2 regions of the Pseudoalteromonas sp. B160 genome follow, and region 2 is predicted to be linked to the other one. Evidence: riboswitches for the same ligand, from Rfam matches in the RefSeq annotation. Region 2 holds a riboswitch; the other holds the start of a gene.
What was found. Region 2 has a riboswitch for lysine ahead of dapA (4-hydroxy-tetrahydrodipicolinate synthase). Riboswitches for the same ligand answer to the same signal wherever they lie in the genome.
Positions count from the first base shown of each region.

Region 1 (15,437 bases), 1.4 Mb from region 2:
TGCTTTTGCTGTGGTACGGTTATACACGGTTACTTGATGACCGGCAGTTGCTAAATGACCCGCCATTGGATAACCCATTACACCTAAACCGATAAATGCGACTTTCATTGACATAAAATTGACCTATTTCAGTGGTAACTTAAAAAGATAATTTGATTATCTCAACCGAACAGTAAAAAAGCGAATGAAAAAGTCTTCATTAAATTTCTTCATGGACGAGACAAAATAGGTAACCTATGGATAGCATATATCAATTCAGTGCCCCGCTTTATAACGGCGAAAATTTTGCCTTAAGTCAGTTAAAAGGCAAAACGATTTTAATCGTCAATACCGCCAGTAAGTGTAACTTTTCGGTGCAGTTAAGCGCACTTGAAAAGCTGTATCAGCAATATAAAGCACAAGGGTTTATTGTGTTAGCATTTCCGTGTAATCAATTTGACTACAATGAGCCAATAGACAACATTGATATTAAAGACTTTTATCAACAACAGTTTAATGTTAGTTTTCCTGTGTTTAGTAAAGTAATGGTCAACGGCCCTGATGCTCACCCGTTATTTAACTATTTAAAAGCACATACCCGAGGAATTGCACAAAATCGTGCTATAAAATGGAATTTCACCAAGTTTCTAATAAACTCTGAGGGACAATTGGCGGTACGTTATGCACCGCGCACTAAACCCGACACCTTGAAACAGGTCATAGAGAGTAATATTAATGATGCAACTAACGGTAGCGCTTTTCAGTTCGCAAAAATATGAACATGCATCTTTTGATGCCTGTTTAAACAATCAAACACGCATCAAATTAACCCGTTTTGAACAATCTCTTGATGCGAAAAGTGCCATACTTAGCCAAGGCTTTGATGCTGTATGCGTATTTGTAAACGATATCGTTGATAAAACGGTTATTGAGCAGCTTGCTCAATTCGGCGTGAAATGTATTTTATTACGCTGTGCTGGCTTTAATAACGTTGACCTAGCTGCGGCACATGCCCATAACATCAAAGTATGCCGAGTACCCGCTTACAGTCCAGAGGCAGTTGCAGAGCACTGTGTGGCATTAATGCTTACCCTCAATCGCAAAACTCACAAAGCCTATAACCGTATCCGTGAAGATAATTTTGATTTAAATGGCTTGCTTGGCTTTAACTTATTCAAGAAAACCATTGGTATCATTGGCTGTGGAAAAATTGGCTTGGCTTTAGTAAATATACTCAATGGCTTTGGTGCAAATGTATTGGTTTGCGACCCTTATGCAGTACCAGGCAATTATACAATTTGTGATCTAGACACTTTATTAAGTCAAAGCGATGTGATCTCTTTGCACTGCCCGTTAACCGAGCAAACTCATCATATGATCAACGAACACGCTTTTGCCAAAATGAAGCAAGGGGTGATGCTTATAAACACTTCCCGCGGCGCATTAGTTGATAGCAAAGCCTGTATTGGCGCACTTAAAACTAAAAAATTGGGTTATTTAGGGCTAGATGTGTACGAACAAGAGTCAGAACTATTCTTTAAGGACCGCAGTGATGAAATTATGCAAGACGATGTGTTTTCACGTTTGGTAAGTTTTCCAAACGTACTGGTCACCGGCCACCAAGGCTTTTTTACCAAAGAAGCATTGAGTGAAATTGCGCAAATAACCGTAAATAATGCGCTTGAGTTCGCCAATAACCAACCACTAAGTAATGAAGTTAAATAAGGGGTTGATTTAGGTGCTAGGTGCTAGGTGCTAGGTGCTAGGTGCTAGGTGCTAGGTGCTAGGTGCTAGGTCAAAGTTTAAAAACTAAGGCAGAAAAAATCAACCAAGTTAGCTTGGTTTAAACCGGTTAAGTTGCATAAGCTGGAGTAACAAATATCTGTTCTAACACTATTAACCAATAATTAGAGTTGGCTGGCAGGCAGCGATGAGCGATGCAGACATTAAAAAATTAAATATATTCCTGTGTTTTGAGTAGAAACCTAATTTTGTCCGATAACATTATTAAACACCGTTTTATTGCAAAATAAACAGCTTAATTTATAGCCATTTTAATTACTTGTTTACAAAGGTAATTATTGGTGAAATTATTAGGGTATGTAATATACGCCGTTTTGGTGTGTTATAAACCACCAAAATGGTGTTCAATAAGACGTTAGCTTCTCAGGAGAGATTAGTGTTATTTTCTAAAAGGAAAGGGTTTAGCCTGGTTAAGGATTCCATCCAAAAGGATGGTATGGATGACCCTCTTCGCCATGGTTTGTGGAATGCATTACATGTTTGCATTTGGGATGGTAACGAATATTCACACTACTCGGGAACCTTTCAATCCTCAAATTTGTATGGCCTATTCCAGTGCTACTGGCACAACCTATTCAAAATCCCTCTAGATAATATGCAAAATTACATGGACGGTGTACTAACTCGATTACGTGAAACATATTATAAAGTTGAGTGGTACGAGGTTTATGACTTTATAGAGTTTACGGCACAGAATTGTCCAGAAGAGCTTTCTGATAGTTTTGTATCTTTTTGCAATCATGTTCTAGAGAATGAGCTGTCTGCATATAGGTTTGTTGGCAAGCAACTAACGGACATAACAAGTGAAGAAGAAATTGAGAGCATTGAAGAAGCAATAAAGTCCTCAACTAAGTTCACCGGAGCAAGTGAGCATCTTAAAACTTCTCTGGGTTTTCTCTCAGACAGAAAATCACCGGATTATAGAAACTCTATCAAAGAATCAATTAGTGCTGTTGAGTCTTTATGTAAAGCAGTGTCTGATGATCCAAAAGGCACATTAGGCTCTGCACTAAAGCAGATTGAAAAAAGTCACAACCTTCATCCGGCCTTTAAAAAGGCCTTGTCAAACTTGTATGGGTACACAAACGACTCTGGGGGTATAAGACACGCCCTCCTTGAGGAGGACTCCATTAGCTATAGAAACTAACGCAGACAGCCACTCTTATTGAACAAGCAAAACTGTGCCACTAAATTTACTCTTTTAGGCTAAAATATATCTTTTGCTACTTGGTTACTTTCACCTCATCCATAAAATGGGTCATTGTCACTATTAAACCTAAATTACATGCATGACAATAACTGCATGATGCAGTTTTAAATTTTTACTGAGTAGTTTGATTCTCATGCAAGTAACTTTTCACAGTTACTCATATTCGCTCTTCGTTTCCTTCCTAAATTATCACAATAGCTTTCATGTGACGAAGGTCTTCCAACAGCGCCATGGAACACGCGGGTAAATTGCGTTGTGAGTTTTAACCAGTTCTCTGGGCTAATATTGACTCGCTCTAATAAAGAAAGGGATGTGTTTTCAATGTATCCTCGCTTATCTTCTCGCATTACACGGCCCGTTAATTCAACAAGTTCAAGATACGATTTAAGCTCAAACGGGAGTCCTTTTGGCATTCTTTGGCGTGGCATCCCTGCAAAACGTAATAGCTTTTTAGGTTGCTTACCTGTGGTTGCACTTTCAATTCGTTTTTGCACACTGGTATGGATTGATTCTTCTGGCGTGTTGGCTATTTTTGCTCTTATTGGGTTTAAATCAACATAGGCCATACAGGCTGCAAGTGCTGCTTCATCTAGTAGAGCTTGTGATTTAAAGCGACCTTCCCAGAATCGGCCTGTGCAGTTATCTTCTTTATTGGCTCTGCGGGCAATATCTTCATTTAACAACCGCATAAACCAGCTAATACTGGATAACCGCTCTCGATATTGCTCAACCGTTTGATTAAAAAAGATGAGCTCTGATTTACTTAATTTTTCACCTTGCAAATACTTTTTCGTCAATAACGTGCCTTTACACAGCTTATGCCAGCGTAGAATAATGGCTTTGTCATTAAGGCGTTTGGCTTTTTTATCATCAACATACAACACTAAATGTGTGTGATTGCTCATCACTGCATACGCACACACATCAATGCAAAACACCTTAGCCAATGCGAGTAGTTTATCTTCTACCCAGCCTCTGCGGTGCTCATAGGACTGACCTGTAAAACTGTCTTCACCGCATAAAAAAGCACGGCGTACACACCGAGAAATACAATGATAGTATTTTGTATCAATCAAACTTACTTGACGCTTTCTTGCAATTGGCATGGAACACCCTATTTGTTTTTCATACTAATTTAAAGCTAGCAAAAAATAGGGGAAATACAAACTTTAGGATGGGTGTCATCTTTGTTCTTTTTTCATCTTTGTTCTATTTTGGATGAGTATGAAGCAACAGGTAACACTTTCTCATTATTTGAGATAATGGAAGACGGAAATTTTTACCTAAAATCAATATGTAATGCTTGGCCTGAGTTCTCTGCTAATTGGACAATTCTAAAAGAAAATATGCTTGAATCATCAGACTTGTTAGAGTTTAGGTGTTGGGGTTGTGTCAGAAATATATGAATTAGAGCTTGCGACGGCATATGAAAATGGATCTTTAGATATAAAATATGAATACCCTAATTTCGGCTTATGGTTTGTTGAAAATAAGCTTATTAATGTGTAGTTTGTTGTTATAACAAGGCAATAAGCGGTCTTATAACTCCAGGAGAGAGTATTTTGCTTTTCAAATACCTAGAGCCCGATAGAATTGATGTTTTAGCCTCTGGTCATATACGTTTTACTCAGCCAGCCGATTTTAATGATCCTTTTGAATTTCGGCCTGTAATTTCGTCAGTGACCTCAAAGGAAGAGTTCGATAAGGCTATGGATGAAGATCTTAAAACAATCGTCCAAGAAGAACTTCAAAAATTACCCTCAGAAATACGCACACAAATTTCACCTGCACAGCTAGAAGCAGTTACACGTAAATTATATGAACAGCATTGGCCTTCTTTGAAAACTAAATTGAAAGAAATGGGCAGTGAAACAACTAGAGTTTTTATTGATAAAGCAAACACATTAATTGGTGTTCTTTCTCTAACGGAAAAAAACGACAATCTTCTGATGTGGTCACATTATGCGTATTCGCATAAAGGGTTCTGTATCGGGTTTGATAATACTTCACCCTTTTTCAACAGAAAGAGAAGCGAGGTTGATGAGTTTTATCATTTGCGTAAAGTTTCATACAGTAAAATGAGACCGTCCAAACTTGTAAGTCAATTGAATGGTGTAGAGCTATTTTTAATAAAGTCACAGGCTTGGGAATATGAGCAAGAATGGAGAATGTGTGCTGTACTGGAAGATAGCGAAAAAACTATCAGTACAACACCCTTACCGGTACACCTATTTCAATTTCCAAATTCAGCGGTCAAAGAGATAATTTTAGGTGCTTGTATAGAAAAAAATGTGAAAGAAAACATTTTATCGGTGGTAAGAAAAAATTATCCTCACATAACGATTAAACAAGCACAAATATCAAATGAAGAGTTTGGCCTTGAGTTCATTGAGTTATAACAAGTGAATAAGGTTACGACCCGTCTGCTCATGGCACATCTGTGACAGTCAGACTTGATTGAGTCCTATTTATCGGATCTGACAAATCAAGTTAAGACTTAATCACTTAGGTCTGTTAACCACATAGGTCCCTTAAATACGTCTACTTACATTTTTCGGATAGCATTTATTTTATTAATCTTCTTAATAACTCGGGACTCAAAAAGTTGCTGCGTGCTGAACTTGAGCAATTGAGTTTCCTCAAACGTTATATGCTCTTTAATGATTAAGTTTGCATAGGTAATTTGAGCCGAAGGGGTCAAATCTTGACTTCAGACATTAAAACTCCTGAACGCCTGCAATTGGCAGGCTTCTGACTGTCAGGTTTAGTCAAGTCCTGTTAATCGAATCTGACAAACAAGCTTATACATATAAGTATCTTAAACACTGGCACTTACATTTTACGGATAGCATTCACTTTATTAATCTTCTTAATAACTCCTGACTCAAAAAGTTGCTGCGCGCTGGACTTGAGCAATTGAGTTTCCTCAAGCGTTATATGCTCTTTAATGATTAAGTTTGCATAGATAATTTGCAACTGGTTTATTGCACGGCTTTTCTTTCTGCATTCAAAGCACTTGATCGCATGTGCATCAATCCAAAACTTTAATTCTTCAAACCAGTATTGCTGCTCTTTAGCAAAAAATATAAACGCTCTATGGCAATCGACACATTGCTCTTCTATATCAACATAGAGTTGCCTTGGATATAAACTGTCACATTGTTTTTCGATAACTGCGGGGATTGCCGTCTCAGGAAAGTAGCGAACACTTTTATACCACCAAAAGGCATTCTCGATTTCTTGCTTTGTATAACTATTACCAGAGAGGATTGGCTCGCTGCCATATCTTGGGTGGTTTACATAATTGGTCATCTTAGCTATTTACCCAGCACAAAAAGGATGGCTAAAGCGCCGACTGCTAGAGCAATAATTAAACTTTTATTTAGTTTACTCAACCAAGGAGAAACAATAACGTCATTTTCTGAGTCGTTTACTCGCGGTTGAGGCTGTTGAGCTGTTGGTCTTGCTGGCAGTTCGCTGTCTGCAAGCTGCTGCAAAGTCATTACAACCTGTTCAGGATTAACATGGTCGCCATTTGCAATCGTTATATTCTCAATAATGCCACTGCAGTCGGCCATTATTTCTAAAACAACTTTTTCAGTTTCAACATCAAATAACACATCACCGGCATAAACGAGTTGGCCTTCACTAACATAAAGTTTAGCGATATCTGCTGTGTTTATTGAGTCTGGAAGCGTGGGGACTTTAACATCTATGTTCATAATTCCTCCCTGGATATAATACCAATCGACTTAAATATTTAACCATTTATCTGTCGCTATAAATGGTCAGTAACTTAAAACGATTGGTACAACACTATATATTAACAATTAAAACTAAAAAACTGACAGCTAAATTATCAACCAAACGCGACATTAGCGAACACGGCGGTCATCAGTATCGGACACACATAACGTATGTACTGAGCAAACCAATAACGCATGCCACTTGCAGCCTCATTTAATTGATTACCACGGCGCCACAACCACCCTACAGTGATAAAGTAAAATAAGCCCATAAGCGGTAATTGATACTGAGTCAGTACCATGATCACTAAACCAAATAGCCAATCAAAATTGAAAATAATCAACGATGACGCGGCTAAAACCGTTAAGCTCACTAAAAACGTCGCTTTTTTACGCTCTACTTGATGGTTTTCAACTAAAAAAGCCACTGGAATTTCAGTTGATGAAATAGTCGATGTGAGTGATGCAATCGACATAAGTACAAAAAACAGTAAACCAACCAATAAGCCAATTTCGCCCATAGTATTAAATAACTGCGGTAGAATTGCGAAAATTAGTTGCCCTTCTCCCACTAATTTTCCATCACTAAATACTTGCACGCCATTGTGCTGCGCCACGTAAATTGCAGGAATAATTAATAAACCAGCTAAAAAGGCAACCCCTGTATCAAGTAACGCTACCGACGCGGTTAACCGCGGCAAATTAGCATCAGGCTGCAAGTACGAGCCATAAATCATCATACAACCGACACCCAGTGACAGCGAAAAGAACGCCTGCCCCATTGCCGCAATAATTAAACCTGGGTCGAGTATTTGGCTAAAGTCTGGCACTAAATACGCAGCAAAGCCTTCACTTGCGCCATCAAGCGTGGCTATATAAGCAATTAGCACAACGAGTAACACTAATAGCATCGGCATTAACCGTCGCGACCATGTTTCTATGCCAGATTTAACACCTTTGAGAATAATACTCGCAGTGAGGATCAGCATCAGTGGTGTAAATACAAAATTACGCGCCATCGAATCCGTGTGTAAAAACGTACTGACGGTGGTAAATCCAAAAAAGCTAGCAATGGGTTCAAGGGCATAAGCAAGCATCCAACCTGCAACAATTGAGTAAAAGCTCAGCATCACAATTGCACCGGCTAAACCTAAATAACCAGCAGCAGCGCCTACTTGCGGTGCTTGCTCTTGCCATGCTTGTCTAAGTGCTTTAACCGGATTAGCTTGCGCTTTATGACCTAAGTACAACTCAGTGTATAAAGCTGGCAAGGCTAAAAAAAAGATAACTATAAAATAGACTAGTAAAAACGCGCCGCCGCCATGATTTGCCGCTTGCGTGGGAAATCCCCAAATATTACCTAATCCAACTGCAGCGCCAGAAGCTGCTAAAACAAAGCCAAGGCGGCTTTGAAAACCATCACGCAATTGTGCCATACATCTACAAATCTGTTATTATTTTTCATTATTGTGAATTAAACCATATTTAACTCTCACAGAGTAATAAATTTGCCTTGGCTTAATTAACCAGCGCACAACCGCACAAAATATAAACATGTTTGTTCTTTTATCACTTTAATTGTGGATTTTATGCCTGCGTTATTTTTTCAACAGCAACTCGTTATCACCAAACACAGCGTGCAGCCGTTCAATGCGAATACTATTTTATTATTTGACGCCCAGCAGTTAAATGTTGATGAATTTGATTTAAACGCACTATTAAGCCCATTTGAACTGACGGTTATCACCCGTAGAAAAAGTTACAAAGCCAAGCAAGAATATTTAGCCACTCGGCTACTGCTTAAGTATTTGGTAAAGCAAACGATGCCACAATTTCGTGAGCTAGCAAATAACCATATTAGCTCTGAATTTGACCAGCAAAGCAGTAAATTACTGCTACATATAACTGACAGTGACACAGTATTGCGTAGTTGTTTATCCCACTCTAATGGTTTTGTGGGTGCTGCATTAAATTTAGAACGAATTGAATTTGGTTTTGATATTGAAAAAATAAACCTGAAGCGCCCATTTGCAAAGCTCGCTAAGCATTTTTATCATCTTGATGAGGTAAATTTAATAACGCAAGATCAGCAAAGCGCAGAACGATTTTTTAGAATATGGACCTTAAAAGAAGCACTTGCCAAAGCCACCAGCCAACCAATTGCAAAATTACTCAGCCCTAATGTATTTACTGAACTTGAGCGAGCAAATTTAACAGCGCTGAGTTGTCAATATCATGAGTTTGATATTAGTGTGGTAAGTGACAAGAGCACTGACTGGCAGTGCTCTGTGGTAAATTCTACCGCCCAATTACGCGGCGTTTTGAACTTCTAATAAACGGCTGTGGATCGCTTGCACAACAAAGTCTGACTCGCTCTGCTCCACTAAAAAGCACAGGTTATGTTTACTTGCGCCATGACAAATTAAGCGAATATTAAAATCGCTTAATACATTCATTAAGTTAATTTCTTGCTGACGTAATTGAATTTGTGAACCAATTAATGCCACTAAGGTTAAGTTGTTTTCAACCGACACGTGGCAAAACTCCGCTAACTTATCAAGGCATTCTTGATCAAGCTCAGGACGCGAGGCATTTGGCGCATTATCTAAAGTAATTGCAACACTTATCTCTGAGGTAGTTACCAAATCAACCGAGATATTAAACTCACTTAAAATTGTAAACACGTGGGCTAAAAAACCACTAGCCAAAAGCATTTCGGGGCTTTTTAAGGTTAACAATATTTGATTTTTACGCTGCGTGACAGCACGAATTCCAGGGATTTGTGATTTCTCACGTTCGATCCAGGTACCACCACGTTCAGGCTCACGGCTAGAACCAACAAACACACTAATATGGCTGCGGCTCGCAGGCAAGATCGTTGCCGGATGTAATACTTTCGCCCCAAAGGTAGCCATTTCGGCCGCTTCATCAAAACTTAAACGCGCAATCGGCGTAGCCTTAGCACATAAGCGCGGATCGGTGCTAAAAATGCCCACGACATCAGTCCAAATGTGCACGCTTTTAGCGTTTATAGCTTCGGCCAGTAATGCCGCACTGTAATCTGAACCACCACGACCAAGTGTGGTAGTTTGACCATGCGCGTCACTGCCTATAAAGCCTTGAGTTACAATAACCTGTTCAGCTAATAACGGAATTAAATGCTCTTTTGCGGCCATTGCTGTTGCAGCTACATCTGGGGTTGCTTTAGAAAACTGGCTGTCGGTTTTTAATACCTGTCGCACATCAAAACGCACCGCATTTAAGCCATTTAAACGCAGTACCTGAGTAAATAAATAGGATGATAAACGCTCACCAAAGCTCAATAACTCATCATGTTGTTGCTTTGATTTTAGTGGCTCACTGGCAAGTGACTTAAAAGCTTTAATGGTTTCATCAAAGCCATGAGCTAAATCAGCATCCAATGACAGCTCATTTAAAATAGCTTCTTGAATAGCAATAACGCCAGCAATGTTCTCATTGCGCTCATCTGCTGATAAATCTTTTTTACATAAGGTCACAAGGTGATTAGTCACTCCTGCGCTGGCACTTACGGCCACTACTCGTACGTTGTTATCGGCTACAATAATTTCACTGCAACGGCTCATCGCTTCAAAGTTAGCCACACTGGTGCCACCGAACTTTGCGACTACGTAGTCTGATTTTTGATTTTGTGCTGACTGTTGCAAGTTAGTTGCAGCTAATTGGGTATTCATGTCGTCTCCTTTTGTGGCATTCATACCACGATAAAACAAGAAGAACTTGGCAAGGGGGTGCTCGATAAGAAAAGTCCACTGCCAGAAGCTCTCCACCTAATTGGTGACAGTTTTGAGGATTCAGCCCCATAAACCGAAAAACCACTGTGACGTCCAGTTGCTTTCCTCGGCGAGTACTTCCTCCTTAATGATTACAGGCATACGTCGCCTAACATTAAGTACCTAAGTACCGCACCTCTTCTGAATGTTAGATTAATTACGTAAATTATTAGCAATTAAATAACAAAACCCGCTATTAAGCGGGCTTTGAAAGTTATCGTTTAGACGTCTAGCTGTCAAGTTGTTTTAAATAATAAAAGCAATTAAATAAAGCTACCTGCTAAATACGATCCCATATAACCAATTGTATAAGCGATTAATAAATACACCGACATACGTAAATAACTCATAAAGGTAAGCGCTTTTACTTTACTCATAGCGATAATACCGGCAGCCGAGCCAATAATAAGCATGGACCCCCCCACCCCAGTTGCATACGTAAACGACAACCATTGTTGTGGACTCATCACAATTTCAGCTTTAAGTAACGCAGCCGTTAGTGGTACGTTGTCAACCGCAGCGGATAATATACCCATTAAATAATTAGCGTATTGTGCTGGCATTAACTCGTAAAGATGAGTGAACTTACTGAGCATACCGACTTCTTTCAGGGCGCCTACAAGTAATAATACGCCAACGAAGAACAGCAAGGTGTCGTATTCTATTTCGCGAATATAATCGATGATTTTTTTATTCACATCTTTTTTGCGCATTAAAAATTGCGCTACTAAAAACATCAACGACAAACCAAATAAGAAAGTTAACAAAGGCGGCACATGATAAAGCACGCTTAACGTTAATGTCCCGACAATCGTTGATAAGAAAATCACTGCAATAGTGATATCTGTTTTCTCAATGCGACGGTCCTCTTGTTTGGTAAACTCAACTTGGCCGTTGAGTCCAAATGACAGCATAATGGCCAATAGCGCCACGCTAAATAACGCAGGCACAACCAACAATAGCAAGTGACCAATGGTAACTTTGTCATCAAGGAAAATCATCAAGGTAGTAACATCACCGGTAATTAACGACACTCCGCCCGAGTTCACACTAAAGATGATAAGCGTAGCGTATTTAATTAGCTTTTTCGGATCGAGTTTTAACGACATCACCACCGCAAGGGAAATTAATGTGGCTGTGATATTGTCTGAAATCGACGAAAATAAGAAGGAGAACCCGCCAATCAAAAACATCAGTTTGCGTTCGCTAATAGCACTGGGCATTATCTTATGCACAATATTTTGGATAAAACCTTTGGAGTTCAAATAGGCTACAAAGGTCATTGCAGCCATTAAAAACAACCACAGTGTGGCAATCTCTAAAATATTGTGGTCAAGTTGATGTTGTACGTTTTCGGGGCTTTGCCCGTGAAGCGGCGAGATAAATAAGATAATCCAGCATAAAGTACCAAAGAAAAGCGTGGTTTTGGCCTTGTTTACATGGATAATATCCTCTATAACGATGAGCACGAATGCTAGCGTTATCAGGGTTAGGATAATTGCAGTTACCATGGTGTTTGAACAACCTTTATAAAAATGTAAAAATTGTATGTTATGAGCCGCAGGACGACACGGCGCGCAGTCTAGCACCAAAGAATGTGTAAAACTATTGTCAATTTGCTTTTCTACGACTAATCGCTGAGGCCTAACAAGCCGGCTTTACAAGATAAATTAGGATTTTTGGAGTTTTATGATCCCAGCTAAAAAGTTGCTAAATACCCTAACAGAGCACTGGGGAATGTTAGAGCTGCTATTTAAACGTTTTAAAATGGCTGATTTCAGCCTAAAAGACGTGCAAAATGCGATCAAACAAAAACAACCTACGTGGTCAAATGAGCGCATTTACAAAGAAACCAACCGCCTTTTAAACCAAGATATTATTATTCCCTTGGCTAAATCGTCACAACTTGAAATTAACCGTGCAATTGCAGATTTTGCCACTTTTTTATTGCAGGAAGAGCATTTAGGCTTGGCGCAAGAAATTAGCGTGCTGGTTGAAGATTTAGCCCGTTTGGGTAACCGTTTAGACAATGCCGGTAGTATTGAAGACTACGACGAGATGCGCCGTTTTAGCCGCATTATGGATGATCGGGTGCGTAAAATAATGAAACTATTTGCCCACAACGAAAATGCCATTTTAAATATTGTAGAACAAGCAAAAGCTAATAATGCGGTGCAATCATTACAAAAGCGTTATCAAGCGGTGATTGAAGCGTTTGATGAATACATTGAACCAATGCTTGAAATGGTTGATATTCGTGGCGATTTTCATGCTTGTTTTAATACCATCGAAACACAAATCAGTACGCAAATCGAATATATTGAACGCAGCGGTAAAGCTTATCAAGATAAACGCATGCTTGAACGATTACGTACTCGAATTTTAGAAATGCATTTAGTTGGTCGCGAAAGCCTGCGTAAAAGTGCCGATATGCTAATGCCACTGCGTGAAGAGTTACGCCGTAATAATATGATCACTCGTCAAGCAGCTAAAGTACTTGGTTTAGTACGTAAAAATGGCGTTGATAATATGCTCAGCGCCGTACAACCAAATTTTGTCTCTGACACGCAGCGATTCTCATTGGGGCAACAGCGCCATATGGTCGCTTATATGGCTGCACTTGTTGAGTTTGAACACAGTGAATACGAACTTCCTGATCAACAAGATGTGCCTGCTTTTGTTACGCCAAATATTCCAGATTACAATAATGTTAAAGCAAACTTTAAAAAACGCTTCAATGCTAAACGTAAAAAGCCACAACCATTATTGACCTTTTTAGAGCAAAGCTACCCCGACCTTGAAGCCGACGAAATGCTGTTTTTATATCAAAAGCTGGTAAGTGACACCGATATTGAAATCAATCAAAGTGATGAAAAAATGCGCGTGAAAATTGCCGGGCAACATTTTTCTCTTTTCCCTTTTAATTCTAAGCCTGTTGACTCTCAGCAAACACCAACAGTGGATGAGTAACCGTTATGACACAGATAAATTTAGATGAACTTAGTCATCTACAAGCAATTAATAAAAAATTAGTCACCGGCTATCACATTAGCGAACAAGACACCGTAATGTGGCAAGAGCTTGACCAACAAATTGATCATTACCGCGCATTATTCAGCGCCCTTGGCCACGATTTACAACATGACAGCCGTGGTTTTTATTACTTTGCCAGTGATGAAAGTACACCCAATATGGGGAAAATTTCCCGCGCGATTGCCTTAACCATTTATATCTTAATTGAGCACTATGCAAACTCAGGTAAAGACCCAATGCGTGCCTTATTTGATGAAGTGAATGATTTAGAACTGATGCAAACTTTAGTGCAAATGAACAAGCACTTATTTGATCAACTCGAAATTTTTCAGGATCAGACCTACGTAAAGACGTGTACTTACGCATGATACGACTTGGCCTTGCCCGTGAAGTAGAAGGCGGCTTTATTCTGCAAGCACCTATCTACCGTTATATTGATGCCTTAATGGAAGTAAACGAAGAAACCTATATTGGAGAGGACGAATAATGAAAAACCTATACGGCCTCAGTAAGCTGGCATTATTAAACACCGCCGGTTATGCCAAATGTGTGATCCCGCTTGATAAAAGCAGCTCAATTTGTGCACCAAATAACACCGGTAAAAGCTCGGTGATCAATGCTCTGCAATTTCCGCTTATTAATGATTTACGCCTAACAGAATGGGACGGTCATGATTTAGACGAAACCCGTAAATTTTATTTTTCGTCAGATCAATCCTATATTTTACTCGAAGCCGACCTACCCCATGGTCCGGTGGTGATTGGTGTAGCTGGGCTTGGTAAAATTGCCGGTTACGCACATCAGTTTTTTTGTTACCAAGGCAAGCTTGATCTTGAGCAGTATACTCAAGGTAAAACCATCATTAAGTTCACTAAACTGTTTAATCATTTAAAAGAGCAAGGCTTTAACCCTATTGAGCTTAAAGCGCAAGAGCTCAACGCACTATTAACGGGTGGTGCCACGCCATTTGATGGCGACATTAACTTAAAGATGATCCCGCTTAACAACGTGCAAGATTCGGCAATTTATAAAGAAATTTTCCGCCGTATTTTGAACCTGCATAAATTAGGCGCTGCCGACGTAAAGCGCTTTATGTTACGCGTATTTGAACGCCACATGTCAAACTCAAAGGTCGATTTTTATGAAGTATGGCGTCGCTCCTTTGATAAAGTAAACCGCGCAAAACGTGAGCTAAAAGCACTCGAGTCGATGCAAGAGCCTATCTGCGCCCTTGAATCAATGCTTGAAAACCAAACCGTACTCAAAGGTAAATTAGCCGCATACGCCCCCAAAATTGACCAAGCATTAATCGATTTTGATAGCTACCAAGAGGCGCAATTGAGCGAGCTTAATGTTGCCCTTGAAGACATTGAACACGAAAAGCACGAGTTTGAACAAAAACAACAACTTTATGTACAACAATCGCGCGATATTGAACGCAGGCAAACACAAATAGAGCAATGGTTTTTAGACTTTGGTGCTCTAAAATCTGAATTTGAATTGGTTAACATGGCAACCTTAAAAGTAAGCCTTGGTCAATTAAAGCAAGATTACGAGTCACTATCTCATTCTATCAACAGTGCGCAAGGGCAAAGCCTGCATACTCTTGATTACCGTATTAGTGAAACACAAAAGCAGATCAAAAGCTTAAAGCTGCAACTTAAAAATCTTGAGTTTAATTTATTCACCCGTATGCGCGAGGATTTATCACTTAAAGAAGTTGAAGAGATCTCGCGTATTTTAAACCCTGACATTCTGTCATTTGCCACCACCAGTAATGGTGATATAGATATCACTGACGAAGATGCCTTTGGTGCATTTTTAGAGCAATTATCAGATAACGTGAAAGGCGGC
Region 1 covers NZ_JARLUX010000001.1:189,409-204,845, forward strand. The annotation lists gene P4S61_RS00745 (NAD(P)-dependent oxidoreductase) at 1-114, opposite strand, end outside; gene P4S61_RS00750 (glutathione peroxidase) at 237-758, shown strand; gene P4S61_RS00755 (2-hydroxyacid dehydrogenase) at 718-1,704, shown strand; gene P4S61_RS00760 (AbiJ-NTD4 domain-containing protein) at 2,159-2,929, shown strand; gene P4S61_RS00765 (transposase) at 3,124-4,098, opposite strand; gene P4S61_RS00770 (DUF2971 domain-containing protein) at 4,555-5,391, shown strand; gene P4S61_RS00775 (zinc-ribbon domain containing protein) at 5,825-6,304, opposite strand; gene P4S61_RS00780 (biotin/lipoyl-containing protein) at 6,310-6,714, opposite strand; gene P4S61_RS00785 (sodium-dependent transporter) at 6,852-8,174, opposite strand; gene P4S61_RS00790 (4'-phosphopantetheinyl transferase family protein) at 8,328-9,071, shown strand; gene lysC (lysine-sensitive aspartokinase 3) at 9,048-10,451, opposite strand; lysine riboswitch at 10,529-10,699, opposite strand; gene nhaD (sodium:proton antiporter NhaD) at 10,814-12,061, opposite strand; gene P4S61_RS00805 (hypothetical protein) at 12,240-13,520, shown strand; partial or broken gene P4S61_RS00810 (condensin complex protein MksE) at 13,526-14,070, shown strand; partial or broken gene P4S61_RS00815 (ATPase) at 14,070-15,437, shown strand, end outside.
Region 1: another riboswitch for lysine. It lies ahead of lysC (lysine-sensitive aspartokinase 3); the one in region 2 lies ahead of dapA (4-hydroxy-tetrahydrodipicolinate synthase).

Region 2 (15,437 bases):
AAAATATGCAGGCCATCAAAGCTAAGCGCTGGGTAGTCGCTAGTATTTAGCGCTTGCCATTCATCGCAACCTAAACCAAATGGAGTAAGGCTATCACCACCAAGTGGGTTTTTTCCCCTTCAGGCCAGCGTAATTGCACTCGCAGTAATACCTGTAACTGACAGTTTTGTAAGCTTGCTTGCTCGTTAAGCCAGCGTACTTGATTAAGGCTTTCGGCAACAAAGGTACGTACGCCGCGCGCAATAAAGTGTTTAATTTGTTTTGGGCTTTTGGCAGGCCCTGTATTGAGCACGCGCTCGCTGTTAATACCTTGTGCCAGAACTTGCTCAAGTTCGCCTTTACTTGCTACATCAAAGTTAAAACCCACGTTATCTAAGCTTTGAATGACTTTAGATAATGGATTAGCTTTTACGGCATACCACAGTTTTACCTCAGTTTGCGCCACTAATCGCGTTAAGTGTGCGTTTAATGTATCAAGGTCGTAAATAAAAAGGGTGTATCAAGCGTAGTTGATAGCTCATCAATGGCGGTTTTAACTGGCGTGCTCAAAAAGCTCATTAACGTAAAACCTCTTCAAGCAGCAATGATGCATCACTTTGTTCATCACGGTATTTTACAATTAATGCACACGACATACTTAATCCTTGCTCGCGGGCCCAAGTATTAGAAGCTGGACGAGAGCCTGGAATAACAATTGCGTATTCAGGAATAGGCTCGCCTTTAGCCAGCTGGCGCTCATTAACACAGTCATAAACTGGAATAGTTGCTGATAAGCGTACACCTGGTGCGAGCACCGCGCCTTTTTTCACTACTACGCCTTCAACAATCACGCAACCTGCACCGATGAATGCATCGTCTTCTACCACCACCGGGCTTGCACCAATAGGTTCAAGTACACCGCCTAGTTGTACTGCAGCGCTTAAATGTACATTTTTACCTACTTGCGCACACGACCCCACTAACGCGTGGCTATCAACCATAGTGCCTTCGTCGATAAACGCACCAATGTTTACATATGCTGGTGGCATAATAATCGTGCCCTTAGCAACGTGTGCGCCACGGCGAACGCTTGAGCCACCAGGTACCATACGCACTCCAGCATCGGCTGCAAAACCTTGTGGTGCTAAATTGTGTTTATCAACAAAGCCACCTGGAAATTCGGTATTAGTGCCATTTTTAAACGCTTCTAAAATACCTTGTTTTACTGCAACGTTAGCATGCCATTGGCCGTTGTCGTCTTGTGTTGCTGCGCGCACTGCGCCCGATTCTAAATTATTTAGTAGTTCTAACCAGCTCATTATAAAAACCTGTATTTAATGCCAAGATAAAATGGTGTTGTTTGCGTTGTTAATACAATCAGTTTGCGTTAACTCAAGATGCGTCAAAGGTGGACGTAAGTACGGGCTGTTAATTCGCCCTTGTAAATGCATCAATACTTTGACGGGGATAGGGTTTGCGACAGCAAACAAGCTTTGAATGGCTTGTGACCAGTCGGCAAATAAATTGGGGTGTTGACCGCTGAGACTTCGTTTTACAAACTCATGGGTTTGCACAGGCCATGCATTAGCAGCCACAGAGACTAAACCTTTTGCGCCAGCCTGGGCAAAGTAAGGCATCAGTGCATCGTCACCGCTAAAAATAGCTAAATTAGGTGCGACTTTTCTAAAACCTTCAAATTTAGCAATGTCGCCACTGGCTTCTTTGAGTGCCCACAAGTTTTTATGGTCTTTTAAGTTGCTAATTACGGCCGATGGAATATCAACAGCACTGCGCCCTGGTACGTTATAAAGCATGCAAGGATGTTTACTGGTATTAAGTAAGCTTTCAAACCAATGTGTTTGGCCTACTACGCCAGGCTTAGCGTATAGGGGAGTGCCCAGTAAATAGCTATGAATGGGTAACTGATTACAGTATTCAACCCAGGCAATTTGTTGCTTTAGGTTTATACCGCCTACTGCAACCATCAGTGGTACTGTTGGCGTTAATTGGCACACGTGTTCAACAATCGCTTGTTGCTCTTTGAGTGTTAGTGCGAGGCCTTCGCCAGTGCTACCAAGTAATAAAATACCATTGTTAGCCACTTGCTGCTGTGCAACTAACTGATCAAGAGTGGCATAGTCGACTTCACCAGCGTCAGTAAATGGCGTGACGAGTGCCGTCCACAAAGGGTAGTCATTTAAATTGAAGTTATTGATCATCTCTCACGAACTTATAAGTGATTCGAGGAGTTAATAAGCTTTTATGATTGGAGCCACATTAACGTCGTTCGAACTAATAATTCGAAGAGCGAATGGGCTTAATATAATAGGGCGCTATGGCCTTATTACGCTAAGACCAGAAGCTCTCCACCAAATATTTTAACAGCCAAGCTGTTATTGGTGACAGTCGCTGGGATTCAACCCAGTCGCCCGAAGTAAAACTTCACAAAAAGTGTTACTTCTCGGCGTTAATTCCCCTCACGTATGATCACTGGAGTGTGTGCTCCTCACATACGTTACCTGAATAACGCACCTCTTCTAGCCCATGGTGCAAGTTTTATCGTTTAAAACTCACACCTTTAATAGGGGTAATACGGAAGATTAAAGCATTTTAGCCGTCTAGGTGTCAAGGCTGGATATTTTTAAGTTTATTTTTAGCTGCAATGTGCTCCTGACATTTTTTTACAACGTAAATAGCGTTACAGTAAGCGTAATAACAAGCAGTGGTAGTGAGTAATGGAAAAATTTCAAGATATATATCAACGAGCGGCACAGCGAAAAGGTAGCGAAGTAATGTTACAGCACTTACTTGTTGCTCCTCAAAATGCAAAGCAATTAACTGCTTTACCTGATGATGCATGGCTTGAAGAGTTTACCCGCAAAATTTTTCAAAGTGGTTTTTATTGGTCAGTGATCAACAATAAATGGCCAGGTTTTCGGGAAGTATTTTGGGATTTTAGTGTGGCTAAATTATTAATGATGCCGCCAGATATGCTTGAGCAAAAAGCCACCGATGAGCGAATCGTTCGTAACTTTAAAAAAGTGCAAACGATCCCAGAAAATGCGTATATGATCCATGAAGTGGCAAGTGAACATGGCAGTTTTAGTCAGTTTATTGCAGATTGGCCGAGCGACGATATTATTGGTTTGTGGGGGTATTTAAAAAAGCATGGTGCGCGTTTAGGTGGTAACACCGGCCCTTATGCATTGCGAACCTTAGGGAAAGACACTTTTTTATTCTCGCGTGATGTAGAAAGTTATCTCCGTGCTCATAAGATAATTGATGGCGGTTTACACACTAAAAAGTCACTTACCAGCGCTCAACATTTTTTTAATGAATTGCAGCAACAAAGCGGATTAAGCCTTCAAGAGCTCAGTTTGTTAGTTGCATACAGCGTGGGCGATAATCGCGTTGGCATACAAACAACCCAAGCCTAAGGAATACTATGAAATTAGTTGCTCGTTACACCCAGATTGCTGATGATTTTGCTGTGGCTGATCAGCCAAGTGCTGTTATTGCTCCAAACTTACTGCTGTGGAACGATAAGTTAGCTAGGCAGCTTAATATTGAGGTTGCCACATCAGAACGTGCGGTAATTTTTTCTGGTAATCTTAATAACAGCGATGTTGCTGCTGTGGCATTAGGTTACTCAGGGCATCAATTTGGACATTTTTCACCGCGTTTAGGTGATGGGCGAGCACATTTATTAGGGGCTGTCACTGATCAGCAGCAACAGCTTTGGGACATTCAACTCAAAGGTTCTGGTGCTACGCCATTTTCACGTGGAGGTGATGGCCGTTGCGCAATCGGTCCTGCGGTACGTGAATATATAATGAGTGAGGCAATGCACGGGCTTGGCATACCGACGACACGTTGTTTGGCAGTTGTTGCCAGTGGTGAAACAGTTTACCGTCAACCACCACAACAAGGAGCCATTGTTACCCGCGTTGCTAGTAGTCATATACGTGTCGGTTCGTTTCAGTATTTAGCTGCGCAAGGTGATGTTACTGGTTTAAAAACTTTAGCTGATTTAGCTATTGAGCGTCATTATCCTGAGATAAAGTCTACGGGCTCTGCGCGTTATTTGGCATTTTTAACTGCGGTGATTGAAAAGCAAGTTAGCCTGATTGTTAGCTGGATGCGCGTTGGTTTTATTCATGGAGTAATGAATACTGATAATACGCTCGTCAGTGGTGAGACCATCGATTATGGCCCTTGTGCAATGATGAATCAGTTTGATTTTGATACTGTATTTAGTTCTATTGATCGCCAAGGCCGCTATGCTTTTGGCAATCAACCTAATATTGCTAATTGGAATTGTGCACGTTTAGCTGAAAGTTTAATTCCTTTAATTAGCGATGACGAAGAGCAGGCTGTTGAGCTACTAAGCCCATTAATAAATGGTTTTGCTGAGCAGTTTCATCAAGCTTTTACACAGATGTGGGCGAAAAAGTTGGGCTTTGATGGTCATCAAGATGGTGATGCTGAATTAGTATCCGAGTTATTAACTTTACTGAAAACTCATCAGCTTGATTACACCAATACTTTTGACTCCTTAACAGAATCACTGCAAGGTCAGACTGCTATTCCGAGTGACTTGGCTGGTTGGTCTATTAAGTGGTTAGCCAGAACAAATACGCAAAGCTATCAGCTGATGCGCCAAGCCAACCCACGCTTGATCCCGCGTAATCATATCGTTGAAAGCATAATACAGCAGTATGAAAGTACTGGTGAAAGCAGCATGTTAGATGAATATTTAACAGCCTTGAGGTCGCCTTACCAATTGTTGGCAAGCCCTGCATTTTGGTACTCACCGCCTGTCGATATGGACACTAATTACCAAACATTTTGTGGTACATAATAACAGCATCAATTATTGTTATTTGTCGCTGTTCGTAAATTGAACGGATACGAACGAATTGATGCTACTTATTCATCCAGATCTTTAGTTAAAAGCTGTTATTTATTAATAATTATAAGAAATAAATATGCTTAGCTACTTGTTGATTTAAAATTAACCAATATAATGCATCCATTAACTTCAGCATTTAAATTTTTAAAGCCAAATATATTGGAAACGTTGTTTCTGAAATAGTAGTGATAGCAATTACAATGCTGACAATCGATGTATGTGTAAGTTAGGTAAAGTCTTTTATCTGAACTATAATGTAGAGCGCTTTATTCTAATAAATATTTAAATTGCAAAATATATGCATTTAAACGTTTTTGTTAAGTAATGATTAACTAAAAGATACGGTACTCTGTAATCAAACTTATTGAGCTAGGGTTTCTTAGCTACAATTTTAATTGTGAAAATGGGAAGGAAACAATGAAATTAAAATCACTTACTATTGCTTTAGCACTAGCTGCAACTAGCGCTTCAAGCTTCGCGGCTGAAAAAGAAGGTTTCTTTATCGGTGCTTTTGGCGATTATTACGATGCTTCATGGGAAAATGTCCGTGGTAGCGCAGGTACTAACGTTGATGATTCAACTGGTTGGGGTGCGGAAATTGGTTATCGTTTTAACGATTACTGGAGCGCGCGCTTAGAATATGCTGATATGGATTTTGACATTTCAAATGTAAATCCTGCTATGAACGCAACAAGCATGGACGGCGATCGTTTAGGTATTGATGGTCTTTATCACATCAACGGCGGCCCTTTCTATGGTATTTTCGGTCTTAAACAAATCGATATTACAGAAAACCTAACTTTTGCTAATGTGGGTGCTGGTTACCAACATTATTTCACTGATAATTTCGCATTTAATGCTGAAACATCTATTTACCAAGGCCTTGACCGTGGTTACACAGATGTAGGTGCTAAACTTGGCCTTAGCTATTTATTTGGTAAGCAAAGTTCAGCAGCTGAGCCAGTTAAAGCTGCTCCAGCTCCAGCTACAGTAGTACCTGTAGCAGTTGCCACAGTAGATAGCGATGGTGATAACATCCCTGATGCAGATGACCAATGTGCAAACACACCAATGACAGATGCTGTTGATGGAACAGGTTGTACTCTATATGAAGACCGTGAAGTAACTAAGAGCTTGTTAGTAACATTCCCTAACAATGCGTCGGTTGTTGCTGGCAAATATGACAGCGGTATTGAAAAAGTTGCTAGCTTCTTAAAAGAGCACACAGATACAACAGTATTACTTGAAGGTCATTCTTCTGCTGTTGGTAAAGCAGATTACAACAAGTGGTTATCTAAAAAGCGTGCTGATGCAGTTGCTGCTAAGCTAATTGCTGATGGCATTGCTGAAGATCGTATTACTACTGTTGGTCTAGGCGAAGAGCGTCTTAAAAATACAGACAACACACCTGCTGCACACGCGGAAAACCGTCGTGTAGAAGCACACATTAAGTCAATTGAACGCGTGAAAGTTGAGCGTTAATAGCATTTGATTTATTAAAAACCCGGCAATATGCTGGGTTTTTTTATGCCTAATAAAATAGTAATGATTCGCAGTTAATTAACATTCATGTGAATGGTGTTTTCCTTTTTGACTATTCATAGTATTTATAGTGAGTATAAAATTTTGCTTGATTGCATGGACTTTCATCTATATTTAAAAGCTTTATAATTAATCGTCAGAATACTATAAGTATTGAGTAATTTTTCGCGAGAACGCGTATTACTGAATACTTTCACGTCACCAAGAGGGCAATATTGTGCTAGAAGATTATCGTAAACACGTAGAAGAACGTGCCGCGTTAGGTATCGTACCAGCGCCATTGGATGCTCAGCAAACGGCTGATCTTATCGAGCTAGTTAAAACACCACCTGCAGGTGAAGAAGAGTTTATTTTAGACTTATTAGTAAATCGCGTGCCGCCAGGTGTGGATGACGCAGCTTACATCAAAGCTGGTTTTTTAGCCGCAGTTGCTAAAGGTGAGGCAACTTCACCACTAATTTCAAAAGAAAAAGCAGCTGAGCTATTAGGCACAATGCTTGGCGGTTACAACATCGCCCCCATGATTGAGCTACTTGACGAAGAATCGCTTGCGCCAATCGTTGTTAAAGGTCTTGCAAATACGTTATTAATGTTTGATGCATTTTATGACGTTGAAGAAAAAGCAAAAGCGGGTAATGAATACGCTAAGCAAATTATTGAATCTTGGGCTGCTGCAGAATGGTTTACCAATAAACCTGCGGTTGCTGAAAAAATCTCAGTTACGGTATTCAAAGTAACTGGCGAAACAAATACTGATGATTTATCACCAGCGCCAGACGCATGGTCACGTCCTGATATTCCATTGCATGCTTTAGCAATGCTAAAAATTGAGCGTGACGGTATTACACCTGATAAAGCTGGTGAAGTTGGCCCAATTACACAACTTGAAGAATTAAAAACGAAAGGCTTACCACTTGCCTACGTAGGTGATGTTGTTGGTACTGGCTCTTCTCGTAAGTCAGCAACTAACTCTGTACTTTGGTTTATGGGCGATGATATCCCGTTTGTACCAAACAAGCGTGTTGGCGGTGTATGTTTAGGTAATAAAATTGCGCCAATCTTCTTCAACACAATGGAAGATTCAGGCGCATTACCAATCGAATTAAATGTTGATGAACTTAACATGGGTGAGCAAATCGATATCTTCCCTTACGAAGGTGTTGTTAAGCGTCACGGTACTGATGAAATTATTTCTACTTTTGAACTTAAATCTGAGGTAATTTTAGATGAAGTTCGTGCTGGTGGTCGTATCCCACTAATCATTGGTCGTGGTTTAACTGACAAAGCGCGTACATCTCTTGGCTTGGGTGCAACTGATGTATTTAAAGTACCAACAGCAACAGAAGTTTCTGATAAAGGCTTCACACTAGCGCAAAAAATGGTTGGTAAAGCATGTAACGTTGCAGGTATTCGCCCTGGTCAATACTGTGAGCCTAAAATGACTACTGTTGGTTCGCAAGATACAACCGGTCCTATGACGCGTGATGAACTTAAAGATTTAGCCTGTTTAGGTTTCTCTGCAGATTTAACAATGCAGTCTTTCTGTCATACATCAGCTTACCCTAAACCTATTGATGTAAATACTCACCATACGCTTCCTGATTTCATCATGAACCGTGGCGGTGTTTCACTTCGCCCAGGTGACGGTATTATCCACTCATGGTTAAACCGTATGTTATTACCAGATACCGTCGGTACTGGTGGTGATTCACATACACGTTTCCCATTAGGCATTTCATTCCCAGCGGGGTCGGGTGCAGTAGCATTCGCAGCAGCAACTGGTGTAATGCCACTTGATATGCCTGAATCAATTTTAGTCCGTTTTAAAGGCGAAATGCAGCCTGGTATCACATTACGTGACCTAGTACATGCAATCCCTTACTACGGTATTAAGCAAGGCTTATTAACCGTTGAGAAAAAAGGAAAAATTAACGAATTTTCTGGTCGAGTACTAGAAATTGAAGGCGTTGAGCACCTAACTGTTGAGCAAGCATTTGAATTATCTGATGCATCTGCAGAGCGTTCGGCGGCAGGTTGTACTGTTAAGTTATCTAAAGAATCTATTTCTGAATATCTAGAATCAAACATTGTTATGCTGAAGTGGATGATCTCTGAAGGTTACGGTGATGTACGTACGATTGAACGTCGTGTTACGGCAATGCAAGAGTGGTTAGCTAACCCAGAACTTATGGAAGCTGATAAAGACGCTGAGTACGCTCATATAGTTGATATCGATTTAGCTGAAATTAAAGAGCCAGTTCTTTGTGCACCAAATGATCCAGATGATGCGCGTCTCCTTTCTGATGTTGCAGGCGAGAAAATTGATGAAGTATTCATCGGCTCTTGTATGACTAACATTGGTCACTTCCGTGCTGCTGGTAAGTTGCTTGATGGCTTTAAAGGTCAATTACCGACTCAGCTTTGGGTTGCTCCACCAACTAAGATGGATAAAGACCAACTTACAGAAGAAGGTTATTACGGTATTTTTGGTCGTGTTGGCGCACGTATCGAAACTCCAGGTTGTTCACTATGTATGGGTAACCAAGCACGTGTTGCAGATCAAGCAACAGTTGTGTCTACCTCTACACGTAACTTCCCGAACCGTTTAGGTAATGGCGCAAACGTATTTTTAGCTTCATCTGAACTTGCTGCAATCGCTGCAATTTTAGGTAGATTACCAACATCTGCTGAGTATCAAGAATATGCTGCGAAGATCAATGCAACAGCATCAGATACATACCGTTACTTGAACTTCCATCGCATGCCAGCTTACACTAAAAAAGCAGACAACGTGATTATTCAACAAGCTGTTTAATTTTAACTCGTTTGTATATGACAGCCTGCTTAGCAGGCTTTTATATTAGGGATGCTGAAATATTATTCGTATTTAGTTGAACATTAAGAATGTGGCGCTACAACCTACCTTACCAGCCTGCGACTAAGTTGAACTTGTAGTTGAAGATTGAAAAATAAATATGAGGTTAGTTGGACTCTTTAAGTGTTTTTGTTATTGATGTTTATAAATAGAAATTCCATTGGTCATTTTGTTGTTAGATTAAAATTTCATTATGATGATGTTTTAGATCTTAAAATTCTACTTTAACCTTACTTTAATCAAGTAAAGACGCAAAAAATCCCCTCTATTTGCATTAAAATCCCTTCATTATTTATGAGTTAATCCTCTTATTTTTAGGCGAGATTTTTATGACAGCATTAAACAACCAGAACCTATTACAACTTCGCTTTGTAAACCAAGCTCATATTGAGGCTGTTAAGCCATCGTTTGCTAATCTTCCGGCTAACCCGTATGCCGACGGTGCGTTTCGTAAACGCCGCTATTCAGTAATTAAAGTGCAAAATGATGAACTTGTTTTACAAGCCACAAAAGCATTTGTACAAGATGATTCAATCAATACTTTCCAAGGTAATGTTGAGCGCACTTACGAAAATTTAGAGCCGAGTTTATTGGCAAGCGAAGGGATGAAAAGTATCGTCAATGAGTTTCGTGCCATTACCGGTATTAGCGAACAGCGTGATATTGAAATTCATCAATTTCGTATGCTTGCTATTGAAAGTGATACGCCGCCTGCGCCAGAAGGTATTCATCAAGATGGCTTTGATCACGTTTGTATTTGTGGTGTATCTCACGAAAACTTAGAAGGTGGTGAGTTGTTGGTGTATGAAAATAAGCAAGCTGAGCCTTGTTTTAAAATGGAAATTAAAGACGGTATGTTTGCATTAATTAATGACCGTGAAGTTTGGCATAACGCAACACCGATGAATAAAATTGATGACACAAAAGCGGGTTATCTTGACTGCTTCGTACTGACAGCTTAAGGAATAGCAATGAACTTAACACAATTACGCCGCCAATTTCCGGCCCTAATGCAGCAAGTAGCTGGTAAGTCACCAATATTTTTAGATGGCCCGGGTGGCTCACAAGTACCACAGCCTGTTTTGAGTGCAATGTCGGCTTATTTAGGTTATTACAACTCGAATTTAGGCGGTGCATTTTTTTCGAGTGAAAAAACCGTTGAGTTAATGGCTGATGCGCGCCAAGCGGCTGCTGATTTACTTAATTCCCCATCGCGCGATCAAATTGTATTCGGTGCGAATATGACTAGCCTTACTTTTAGCTTTAGCCGTGCGATTTCTCGTGATTGGCAAGCGGGTGATGAGATTATCGTGACCAATGCAGATCACTTCTCAAATGTATCTTCTTGGCAGCAGGCTGCAGAAGATAAAGGCGCAAAGGTTAATACTGTATTGATTAACGAAGCTGATTGCAGCTTAGATTTAGCGCATTTTACAAGCTTACTGAGTACTAAAACCAAATTAGTAGCCGTTACTTATGCATCAAACACTACCGGCTCTATAAACGACATTAAACGTATTGTTGAAATGGCTCATAGGGTAGGTGCTTTGGTGTATGTGGATGCTGTGCATTATGCGCCACATGAGCTGATTGATGTTCAAGCACTTGATTGTGATTTTTTGGCCTGCTCTGCGTATAAGTTTTTCGGCCCACATTTAGGTATGGTGTACGGTAAGCGTGAGCACCTTGAAGAGTTTAGACCATACAAAGTCGAGCCTGCCAAAGATGTTATTCCTGGGCGCTGGGAAACCGGCACGCAAAGCTTTGAAGCACTCGCAGGTTTAATTGCTGCTGTTGACTACATTGCAGATATTAGTGAGCTTGATGGTAGCTATTCACGCCGCGATAAATTAGCTTCTGCTTTTGCAAAAACTAAACAGCATGAAATGGCGTTAAGTGAGTACTTCCTTACTCGACTAGTTAACTATCCTAGGATCAAACTATTTGGTATTGATGATTTAGATCGTTTAGCTGAACATACCCCAACTTTTGCTTTAACCTTTGTAGGGCTTGAGCCACGTCAGGTGTCTGAGTTTTTAGGTAAGCAACATGTATGTGTGTGGGATGGTAACTTCTACGCTCAGGGATTATGCAAGCAATTGGGTGTATTGGATACTGGCGGCGTTGTACGCATTGGTTGTATGCACTACAACACCATCGAAGAGCTAGATAAGTTATTTGATTTGTTTGATGAACTGATTTAAAGCTATAAGTTATAATTAGAGCTATAAGTCATAAGCTGTAAGTTTTAAGCGACCAGAGCGCTTGGTAAGCCTTGACATAAAATCTGAATTGAGTAGATTTTTGGCTTACCGCTTACCGCTTACCGCTTACCGCTTACCGCTTACCGCTTACCGCTTACCGCTTACCGCTTACCGCTTACCGCTTACCGCTTACCGCTTAGGCCTGTGGCTGCCCGTATATTTGCTCTGCGCGGTTAAATAGCACCCACGATGTTAAAATATATTTATCATTCGATACTGGCTTATTACCGCGATGAGTATGAGTAAAGTAGCCTGGGGCAATCACCATAGTGCCTTTTTTCGGAGCTATCTTACGATTTTGATAATAAAACTCGGTTTCACCGCCTTCTTCAACATCGTTTAAATAAAACATAAATAACAATACTCGATGCAGTGCTTCGTTATGGTGTAACTGTGGGTACACTTCACTATGCCAATACGGGTAGCCGCCTTTGTTAACTTCGTATTTTTGCGCTTGGATATTACCGAGTCGAAAAATTTGCTGTACCAATAAAGGTAATTGCGGTTTACCTACCTCGTCAAAATTAGCTTGCGTTAAATCAACAGGTTGTCCTGTTTGGGGGTGGTACACTTTTAAACCAAACGCCCCAATCATTATAAAAATATGTTCTTCAATGTAGTTAAAAACATATTGTGCAGTAGTTTGTTGAATATGTTTTAATTGCTCAGCGTATTCAGGATGATTGTTTAAGTGTAAGTCGTGGCTATCTTTTTTATTAAGATCTATGCCGCCTGATGTCATCCCTTGTTTTATATGCGGGCTTTGCGAAAAGGTGGTGATAAAGTTATCGCAAAAGTCATTACTGAGCGCGTTGTCATACACGCGGATAAAGTCCGTCATGAGTTACCTGTTTAATTATTATTGGATTATTATGTTTACTGAAAAAGTGATGCCGCGCTTTAGCGAAACGGATGCACTCGGACACATCAACAATACCGTACTCCCTGTTTGGTTTGAAGCCGCACGTGCGCCTATTTTTAAATTTTTTACCCCCGATTTAAACCCGCACGACTGGAAGCTTATTATTGCTAAGATTGAGGTGTCGTTTGTAGGTGAGTTGTTTTACTCGCATGAAGTGAGTATTAAAACATCGGTAGAGCATATTGGCAGCAGCTCATTTGTGCTTCGCCAAGAGGCGTGGCAGCAAGATAAATGCTGCGCCATTGGTAAAACGGTGCTGGTACGTTATGACTTTGCCACTAAAGCTAAGCAAGCTTTATCTAGTATTGAAAAAGCAGCCTTAAATGAGCATTTTATTGCAGCTTCTTAATGTGTAGTTAGTAATTTAAGGTGCGCAAGTAGTTATCTAAAGCGGTGACTTGCGCTTTCCTAAAGCATAGCCCGAGCTTTGTTCTGCGCCACAATATGTCATCGCTGGTTTTTGCCCACTCGTTGTTAATTAGGTAATCGACTTCTTGAGCGTATAGACCATGGCCAAAATGACAACCTAAGTCAGCCAATGCACTGCAATTACCTAGCAGTGCATTAGTTAGCGTGCCATAGGAGCGTACCAGCCTATTTAATAATAACTCAGGCAACCAATTATATTTTACTTGTAGTTGCGTTATTAACGTCGCTTTTTCACTAAAATCTCCGCCTGGTAACGGCGCGCTTTTTGTCCACGCTTCAGTCATATGAGGATAAAATAGCGCGAGTTTGTCCACAGCATTTTCTGCCAGTTTTCGATAAGTAGTTATTTTTCCGCCAAACACACTTAACAAAGCAGCCTGATTATCATCATTATTTAATATCAGCTTATAATCGCGGGTTACAGCTTGAGCATCTGCTGAGTGGTCATCGAGTAATGGCCGTACGCCACTGAATGTATGTACTATATCAGTCGCTTCAATCGGAGTTTTAAAGTAATGATTAGTAATATTGATTAAGTAACTAATTTCTTGTTTGCTAATTTTTACATCTTTAATATTGCCGGTATATTCTTCATCAGTAGTGCCAATGAGAGAATAGTCATCTTCAAAGGGAATGACAAAAACAATACGTTGATCTTCATTTTGGAGAATATAGGCACATGGCTCGTCATGAATACGTGGCACCACGATATGGCTGCCTTTGACTAAGCGAATATGCTGTGGTGATGGCTGAATAAATACATTATCAAACAATGAAGCAACCCAAGGGCCTGCGGCATTAACAATGCATTTGGCTTTGATTTGTAGTTGCTGCTGGGTCGTTTGTTGCGCTAGAGTTACATCCCAATGTTCAATATTGCGCTGTGCCTTGATACAACGAGTACGTGTTGCTATGGTTGCTCCGTGTTGTTCGGCGGCAAGGGCGTTTAAGATCACTAAACGCGCGTCATCTACCCAGCCATCAGCATATTCAAACCCTTGTGTAATTGATGCATTTAGCTACACTGTCTTTTGTGAAAATAATCGACTTGGAAGCGGGTAGCGTGTCTCGTTTTCCTAGATGGTCGTAAATAAATAATCCTAGGCGGATCATCCATGGCGGCCGCAAATGTGACTGATGAGGAAGCCTAAACGAGAGCGGCCAAATAATATGCGGTGCTTTTTTTAATAACACTTCACGCTCTAGCAATGCTTCTTTTACTAACCTAAATTGATAGTGCTCTAAATAGCGCAGCCCGCCATGAATAAGCTTACTGCTGTTTGATGAGGTGGCTGAGGCTAAATCGTCTTGCTCACACAATAATACTTTCAAGCCTCTACCACTTGCATCTGCTGCAATACCAGCACCATTAATGCCACCGCCAATGACAAGTAAATCATATTCGTTATCGAGTAACTGCACGGGTGAACCTTAAAGTTAGTTGTTAATGCCAGATTATATTAACGCGATTAGCCGTCATTCTGCGGATTATTAGCAAGCGTCACTTGCGCAATACAATGTAGCCATTTTGCATATAAATCGTTACGCTCAAAGCTACTCATAGTTGGCTCAAAGCGGCGGTCACATCGCCACATAGTTGCTAGTTGCGCTGTTGATTCATAAACACCACTTTGCAGGCCTGCTAAATAGGCGACGCCAAGCGAGGTGGTTTCGGTTAAGGTGGGGCGCTCAACACTCGCACCTAAAATATTAGCTAAAAACTCCATAGCCCAATTATTATTAGCCATACCGCCGTCAACGCGCAAGATGCTGGGGCGCAAGCCATCCCCTTCCATCGCTTTTTGTAAATCTTTAGTTTGATAACCCACTGATTGCAAAGCTGCAGCGACAATCGTACTAATACCTGAATCTCGAGTAAGCCCTAAAATAGCACCTCGGGCATTGGCATCCCAATAGGGAGCGCCTAAACCTGTAAAAGAGGGCACTAAAAATACCCCATGATCTAAGGGAACACCTTTGACGAGGGCTTCACTTTCTCCCGCGCTTTCTAATAATTTCAAGCCCTCTACAATCCACTGCATGGTGGCACCTGCCATAAAAATACTGCCTTCAATGGCATACGTAGGTTTGCCGTTAAGTCTATATGCGATGGTGGTTAATAAGCGATTGTTTGACTTTAGTGCTTTATCGCCGGTGTTAAGCATTAAAAAACAGCCTGTTCCGTAGGTGCTTTTTGCCATACCTTCTTCAAAACAAGCTTGGCCAATTAAAGCGGCTTGCTGATCACCCGCTATGCCGTTAATTGGAATTTCACCACCAAATAACTCGCTGCTAGTAACACCAAAGTCAGCCGCTGAGTCCATTACTTCAGGTAGCATCGAGGCTGGAATATCAAATAAGGCGAGTAAGTCTTCATCCCAGCATTGCTGGTGAATGTTAAACAGTAATGTGCGAGAGGCATTGGTTGCATCTGTTTTGTGTACTTTACCATCGGTTAATTGCCATAGTAAGTAGGTGTCTACCGTACCAAACGCCAGCTCACCTGCTTGTGCT
Region 2 covers NZ_JARLUX010000001.1:1,547,321-1,562,757, reverse strand. The annotation lists partial or broken gene P4S61_RS07200 (PLP-dependent decarboxylase) at 1-558, opposite strand, end outside; gene P4S61_RS07195 (2,3,4,5-tetrahydropyridine-2,6-dicarboxylate N-succinyltransferase) at 558-1,298, opposite strand; gene dapA (4-hydroxy-tetrahydrodipicolinate synthase) at 1,314-2,198, opposite strand; lysine riboswitch at 2,331-2,524, opposite strand; gene P4S61_RS07185 (DNA-3-methyladenine glycosylase I) at 2,715-3,416, shown strand; gene P4S61_RS07180 (protein adenylyltransferase SelO) at 3,425-4,840, shown strand; gene P4S61_RS07175 (OmpA family protein) at 5,309-6,373, shown strand; gene acnB (bifunctional aconitate hydratase 2/2-methylisocitrate dehydratase) at 6,651-9,248, shown strand; gene P4S61_RS07165 (2OG-Fe dioxygenase family protein) at 9,638-10,270, shown strand; gene P4S61_RS07160 (cysteine desulfurase-like protein) at 10,280-11,512, shown strand; gene P4S61_RS07155 (2OG-Fe(II) oxygenase) at 11,709-12,413, opposite strand; gene P4S61_RS07150 (acyl-CoA thioesterase) at 12,445-12,843, shown strand; partial or broken gene glpD (glycerol-3-phosphate dehydrogenase) at 12,851-14,345, opposite strand; partial or broken gene glpK (glycerol kinase GlpK) at 14,393-15,437, opposite strand, start outside.